Regions from separate parts of the Dyadobacter sp. HNCC25DJ183 genome, predicted to be linked through region 2. Evidence: riboswitches for the same ligand, from Rfam matches in the RefSeq annotation. Region 2 holds a riboswitch; the other holds the start of a gene.
The links. Region 2 has a riboswitch for cobalamin ahead of AC1XTG_RS04570 (TonB-dependent receptor plug domain-containing protein). Riboswitches for the same ligand answer to the same signal wherever they lie in the genome.

Region 1 (3,482 bases), on a different contig from region 2:
TTCAAATGTGTCGCCCTGCGCATTCGTAAGCTGCTCGCCGAGGTACATCAGTCCGCCGCATTCGGCGAAGGCCAGACCGCCCTCGTCACAGTAAGCTTTGATACTCGCCCGCATTGATTCGTTTTCGCTCAGCTCTGCCGCATGCAACTCGGGGTAGCCGCCCGGGATATAGAGGAAATCCGTTTCGGGAAGTACGTGATCGTGAATCGGACTGAACCAGGTAATATGACCTAAACCGGCCAGTGCTTCAATATTTTGATGGTAAGTAAAAGTGAATGCCTCATCGCGGGCAATGGCAATTTTCAACCTGCTGGCTGGTTCTTTTGCTGACCCAACGGGGCTGCTTTCACCGGGGTTAATGTTACCCCTTGTCAATTCCAGCAGCCGGTCCAGGTTCACTGTCTGCTCCACCAAGTGAGCTGCACTTTCAATGATCTGCTCATAGTCTGTTTCCGCGGAAATATGCAAGCCCAGGTGTCGCGACGGGATTGCCAGTGCACTGTTTTTAGACAAATAACCAAGCGCCTCAACGCCTGCATCTGCACAGGCATCCTGCAAAAAACGGTAATGCGACTCTGTCCCGACAAAGTTGAAAATCACTCCCGCGATGGAGATATGTTGGTAAAAGTTTTTGAATCCGTACAACAAAGCCGCAGCCGAATACGCCATTGACCTGGCGTCAACTACCAAAACAACCGGGATACCCAGCAATTCTGCAATTGCCGCGCTGCTGCCGTCCATTTTCTGAGCGCCATCAAAAAGTCCCATCACACCCTCGGTCACCGATACATCGGATTGAGCCGAATACTTTGCATAAAGGGCCTGCACGTGCGCATTGGAGGACATGAATGTATCGAGGTTGATACTCTGGCTCCCCGCTGCCTCGGTGTGGTGAATGGGATCAATATAATCAGGTCCGCACTTGAAAGGCTGTACTTTCAGGTTGCGTCTGGTAAGCGCGCGCAGTAAACCCAGCGTGAGGGTCGTCTTACCCGAGTTGCTCGCCGGGGCAGAAATAAGAAAATGAGACTGGGTCATTGGTTCTGCTGCTAACGCCACTCCTATCCGGCTGTACACGCATTCGTGTCCATTCGTGCATTCGTGGCAAACAAAAATGTTGAGAGCCCTAGCTAAATCTCACAATGCAATCGGCAGAAAAAAAGAAAAGACAGGAAGAATGGATTAAGAAGAAAACCCAATGGAGAGTACAGGGCATTAACCCTGAAACGCAATATCCAGATCAGACTAGCTTCATTCCGCGAAAGCATTGTCAACAAAGAAAAGGCAGGTTTTCTGACTCGTAACGTTACAAATTTCGAACGTTACTTACAGTTGCGCGACAGCTCGTGATTCTCACACGATTCCCCTATTAATTCACTGGTTAGTAAAACCTTTCCTGTTGGAAAAAGATAGCAAAGAACTTGTTTGTGGCAAATGTAGCACGATTTTGCAGAAATCCCGGAAGGCAGCGCGGCAGAGGGACATTTTTTATCAGGCAGGAAATTTTTGCTTCACGGCATTCAAAAAGATATAGCTTTGCGGCTCATTTGGTTCACGCCGCTGGTGTGATTAAAAGGGAATCCGGTGTAAATCCGGAGCAGTACCCGCTGCTGTAAGTTCACAAAAAAGGAGCTAACAATTTGCCACTGGAAGAGGAATTTTGAATGTTGAATGAGTGAATAAACCCTTCGCTCATTCACTCATTAATCATTCACTATACTTCCGGGAAGGCGTTAGCTACTGAACGAGTCAGAAGACCTGCCATTCGAAAATATCCGTTTTGCTTTCGGGAAGAAAGGCGAGAGGATTTTGGCAGGCGGTATTTCGTCGTGCCTTCTTCCCTGTTTTCCCTGTTCCAATCCGGATAAAATCAGTCAGCCTGCGCTTGCAGGGTTAAATTTTATTCGATGATCAATTTCCTGCTTATTGACTCCCTGCTGCTCGGTGTGCAGCATTCCTTCGAACCCGACCACATGGCGGCAGTCTCAGTACTGGCTACCGATGAAAAACGCAGTCCCGGCCAGCGCTGGAAACTGATCTGGCGATCGTCGCATTGGTCTTTGGGACATTCTTTTACCCTCATCCTCTTCGCAGTGCTGGTACTGCTGCTCAAATCCACCTTTTCGCTGGAAGTCTCCGGCAAAGTTGAGCTGCTCGTCGGACCGCTGATGATCTGGCTGGGCATTGTGGCAGTGATGCGGAATTTCAGAAGCTCCTCTGCCCCGCCTGTTGTCCATTCTCAAAAGTTCAGCCGCTCTTTTTGGGTAGGTATGGTGCACGGACTGGCTGGTACAGGCGGTGCCTGCGCAGTGGCATTGACGCTCGCCGCAAGTGACGCCCGCACGGCAGTCTGGATCATCGTCATTCAAAGTCTGGGCATTATCCTGTCCATGTCCGCCTACGGCTACTTTTTCGCATTCTCAATCAGCAAATTCGTCTCCCACCGCGAAACCTTCCTGCGCCTCGTCAACTACCTGGTAGGTACATTCTCCATCATTATCGGAGCGATCACACTGGCGGGTTCGCTGTAATTGTAGTAGCTGTATTCTTTTGATTTTCTAAGTTAATTTTTTTTAAATGAGGTACTTGTATTTTCCTTTTTGGAGTGTTTGTTATGTTGCTTGTTGGCTTTTTCATGCTGTTTGTTCGCTTTGTCATGCTGAGCGGAGTCGAAGCAAAATAGCGTCACGCTCGTTCACTTCGACTCCGCTCAGTGTGACAAGGTGGGGGCGCGGTGGTGTGGAGCGGGCGTCGCGCCTCTTCACTTCGACCGCCCGGCGGCCCGGTCCGCTCAGTGTGACAAAGCTGGGAAGCGGTGTTGTGGCGAGGGCGGCGCACTTCTTCACTTTGAATGCTCTGCATTCTTCGTTTCATGTTGTCTGCCCCCTTTGTCATGCTGAGCGCAGTCGAAGCATAGGGGCGTCACGCTTCTGCACTTCGACTCCGCTCAGTGTGACAAAGGCGGGAAGCGGTGTTGTGGAGTTGGCGATGCGCTTGTCCACTTCGAGTGCATTCCACTCGCTTCGTTATGCTGTCCATTCCCTTCTTTATGCCGTCCACTCTTTTTGTCATGCTGAGCGCAGTCGAAGCATAGGGGCGTCACGCTTGTCTACTTCGCCTGAATTCCACTCGCTTTGTCATGCTGAGCGGACCGGGCCGCCGGGCGGTCGAAGCAAAATAGCGTCACGCTTCTTCACTTTGCCCGCCCGGCGGCCCGGTGCGCTCAGTGTAACTAGGCGCGAGCGCTATGGTGTGGAGTGGGCGTCACACCTGGCGTTCCTTGCTTCGCTTTTTCTTCCGCTCCTCTCTTTTGGTCAGGGTTCGGATTCTATTCGGCAGAATGTGTTGAATCCGGTGGTGGTTACTGCTACGCGGTTTGAGACGAAGGTGGAGGCTATTGCGCAGAAGATGGTTTTGATTTCGAAGAGTGATATTGAACTGACACCATCGGCGGACCTGACTGATATTGTGCGGAAAACGGC
Region 2 (3,482 bases):
GTTTCGCGGTCCATTACTTTGCACCACCCACACCAATCGGTATAAAGATCGATCATGATCTTCCGCGGCTCTTTCTGGATTTTTGTATAAGCCTCTTCAATCGTCATCCATTGGATCTGCGCTGTATCTTTTTTCTCCGTATCGGATTTAAAACCAGTTGACATAAATGCAACAGATGCAACGATCAGGCTGTTTAAAACAAGGTTTTTCATAGATCTTAGTTTCTAGCCAAAGAACAAGAATTACCGCCGGTTTATTTCACTATAACCTTGGATTTGGCAAACGATATAAGAATGCCGCCAGCAACAATCAGCAGCATACCAGCCAGCATCGGGACAGAAGGAATTGCTTCCCCCATTAAAAACCCAATCAGGACCGAAAAGAGAATGTTGGAATAACCAATCGCCGCCACCCGGCCTGCTTTGTCGAATGTAAAAGATTGTGTCAGCATTTTCTGGCCTGCCAAAGCAGTTAATCCGAGGGCCAGAAATCCCAGCCATTGCCACGCATTTTCAGGCCATTTAAATGTACCGATCAGAAAATCGAGGTGTTCGACAGGATAGTAAGTACCTACCAGCATGGAGATAATGGGCATTACGATCCCGCTGAGCATAAATGACAAAATGATGGCGCGGGTATCATAAACCAGCCCGAGCTGCCGGATAGACAAATAGGAGACGGCTGTTAAAAGTGCATTGCCCAGTCCAAGCGCATTGTCACGCAGGGAAGTGGATAGATCCGGCCTGAACACGAGCAGGATACCTGTGAAGCCAATGAAAATCGCAGCCCACTCACCTCCATTCAGGGTTTCTCCAATCAACAACCAGGAAAGTAGTGCCAGGAAAATCGGGTAAGTATACTGATAGGTGGAAGCCCGCCCGAGTCCGAGCGTTTGAATGGCATAAAAAAGCATGTACAGCGACAGCGTACCTACAACTCCCCTGAAAATCAGCAACCCCAGCTTCCCGCCTTGCTGAACCAGCGGTCGCTGCCGGATACTGCTGAGCACGAAAACCACGCCGACTATATTCCGGAAGAACACCAACTGAACAATATGGAAATCACGGCCCAGCCACTTGGATAATGCAGAAGTCAGCGAAAAGAAGAATGCCGCTCCGAGCATGAGGTAAATGCCTTTTCGGGACGCGTTGACAGGAATGTTTACAGAAGGGGCCACCTTTTAGATTTTGGGACAAAGATAAGCGATTGCTCATTCGGTCGTAAAACGAATGCAATTAGCTACCTTTGCGACTGTTTGGTGCCCGCAGCAATTTCCATATTGCTTTTCGTGGCTTAATAGGGAATTCCGTTAAAACCGGAAGCTGTCCCCGCAACTGTAAGTCTGTTCCATTGACCCGATCTTCGAAGCCACTGTTGAAAAACGGGAAGGCACCGGGTCAAAAGGCGAGCCAGGAGACCTGCCAGATCATTCGTGCTACAACGCTTTCGGAGGAAAAGCAGCGGGCCTGTTACTATCCAGAGAATACCCAGGTGATTTTTGTGAAGCGGATTTTGATTACGGCGGTTATTGCGGCAGGGACTTTTCTTCCGGCTATAACCCACGCCCAAACGGATTCCATTGCCTTGCAGCCGGTTAATATCAAGGGTTTTGTGCCCGAAAAGTTCATGAGCGGATTGAAAGTGCAGCGGATTGATTCAGCCAGCCTGCTCGCCTTTCAATTTCAGAATATCAGTGATCTGCTGGCAATTCAAACACCGGTTTCTTTTAACAAATATGGACCGGGACAACTTACCACTGCTTTCTTCCGCGGAACCTCTGCCAATCACACGGCTGTACTCTGGAATGGACTGAATATCAACTCTCCCACATTGGGCCAAACCGATTTTTCGACCATACCTGTCGCTGGCTTCGATGCGCTTTCCATTCAATATGGTTCAGCTGCGAGCATTGTAGGAACCGATGCAGTAGGCGGCAGCATTTTACTGAACAGTGCTGCGGGAGAGAATGGGTTTAAAGTTTTACTGGGACAGCAGGTCGAAAGCTTTCACAATCACCAGACCCAGGTTGCTGCCCGCTATGGGTCCGCGCTACGGAACAACTGGCGGATTTCGGGAAAAACGAGTCTTTACGACAATCGGATGAACAACCAATTTCCCTATCGACAACGGAGGGAATATGCATTGCTGCCTTCCGAAGCATTCCAGCGCGGTCTGGTTCAGGATATTTTTATTAGTGGCAAAAACAATCAGGAAATCTCTGCGCATGCCTGGATTACCAGCAACAAACTGACCACCTCACCAGCCGACACTGCTGGTCGCGAGCTTACATTAACCAAAGCTTACCGGGGAATGCTTAGATACAGTGTCGGGGATTTCACAGCACGTGCCGCCTGGGTGCGGGATATCATCGATTATGCGAAAGGCAATTATCGCCAGCTCGACCATGCTGTAACTGATAAATTTTCCAACCGCATTGAAAAGGATTTCGACTTTATCCTGAATCAAAACAGAAGCAACATATCCATTAAGGCGGGAGCCGAATGGACGCATTACCGGACCAGGGTACCTGGCTACGAAACGCCGGTTATCACAGAAAACCGCGGCGACTTCTTTCTTCTCACCCGCTGGCAGGTCAATGCACCGCTGGTCGTGTCCGTGAATCTCCGCCAGGCGCTGGTAACAGGGTACAACCCGCCTTTTACCCCCTCACTGGGCGCTGAATACCAGTTGATTGAACTGCCCGGATACAAGCTGAAAATAAAAAGCTCGGTTGCCAGAAGCTACCGTGTACCTACCTTGAATGAACGTTACTGGAAAGTACTGGGTGACCCGAATATCAGGCCTGAGAATGGCTGGAACAAGGAAGCCGGCATAGAACAGGCCTTCGTTATTTCTCCCAAGAGCCAGCTGGATGTTTCGGTAACAGCTTATCACAACCGGATCAAAGACTGGACTTACTGGAATCCTGTAAAAAATTATCGCATCGAAAACTTACAACAGGTACTTGCCCGCGGCGTGGAAATACAGGCAGGCTGGCGCGGGAGTATAGATGTAACGCAACTTGGAACGAACATTACTTATGCTTATAATAAAAGCATTCAGGAAAGAGCTTACGACGCATACTCTGTTGATGTGATTGGAAAGCAGCTACGTTTCGTGCCGCTTCATACTGCCGGGCTGAGTACATTTGCACAGTACCGCAACACAAAGCTGACAGGCCAATTGCAATTTGCGGGCAAACGGTACACTACTTTCGACAATTCCACTTTTTTGAAAGAGTACGCGCTGTTGCATCTGCTGGCGGAAACTTCCGTTTCATTTGGGAAAGTATATTTGCGGGTGCAGGGGCAGATCAACAATGTAACAAATACGTTTTACCTGAGCGTACAAAACAATGCATTGCCTGGCAGAAGCTTCGCGATCAACCTCATTGCGGCATTTGATTCAAAAACAAAACAGGCGCGGGTACGACAAGACGAGTTTTAAATTTGCAATACAGTTATATATAAATCCAATTAAGA

Region 1: another riboswitch for cobalamin. It lies ahead of AC1XTG_RS17885 (hypothetical protein); the one in region 2 lies ahead of AC1XTG_RS04570 (TonB-dependent receptor plug domain-containing protein).

What each region holds. Positions count from the first base shown of each region.
Region 1 is NZ_JBXHAP010000007.1:12,993-16,474, forward strand. Features, by position in the region: gene AC1XTG_RS17880 (cobyrinic acid a,c-diamide synthase CobB) at 1-1,038, opposite strand, end outside; cobalamin riboswitch at 1,267-1,410, opposite strand; cobalamin riboswitch at 1,532-1,780, shown strand; gene AC1XTG_RS17885 (hypothetical protein) at 1,908-2,531, shown strand; gene AC1XTG_RS17890 (TonB-dependent receptor plug domain-containing protein) at 2,716-3,482, shown strand, end outside.
Region 2 is NZ_JBXHAP010000002.1:130,954-134,435, reverse strand. Features, by position in the region: gene AC1XTG_RS04580 (thioredoxin family protein) at 1-212, opposite strand, end outside; gene AC1XTG_RS04575 (DMT family transporter) at 254-1,177, opposite strand; cobalamin riboswitch at 1,240-1,441, shown strand; gene AC1XTG_RS04570 (TonB-dependent receptor plug domain-containing protein) at 1,501-3,447, shown strand; gene AC1XTG_RS04565 (YncE family protein) at 3,482-3,482, shown strand, end outside.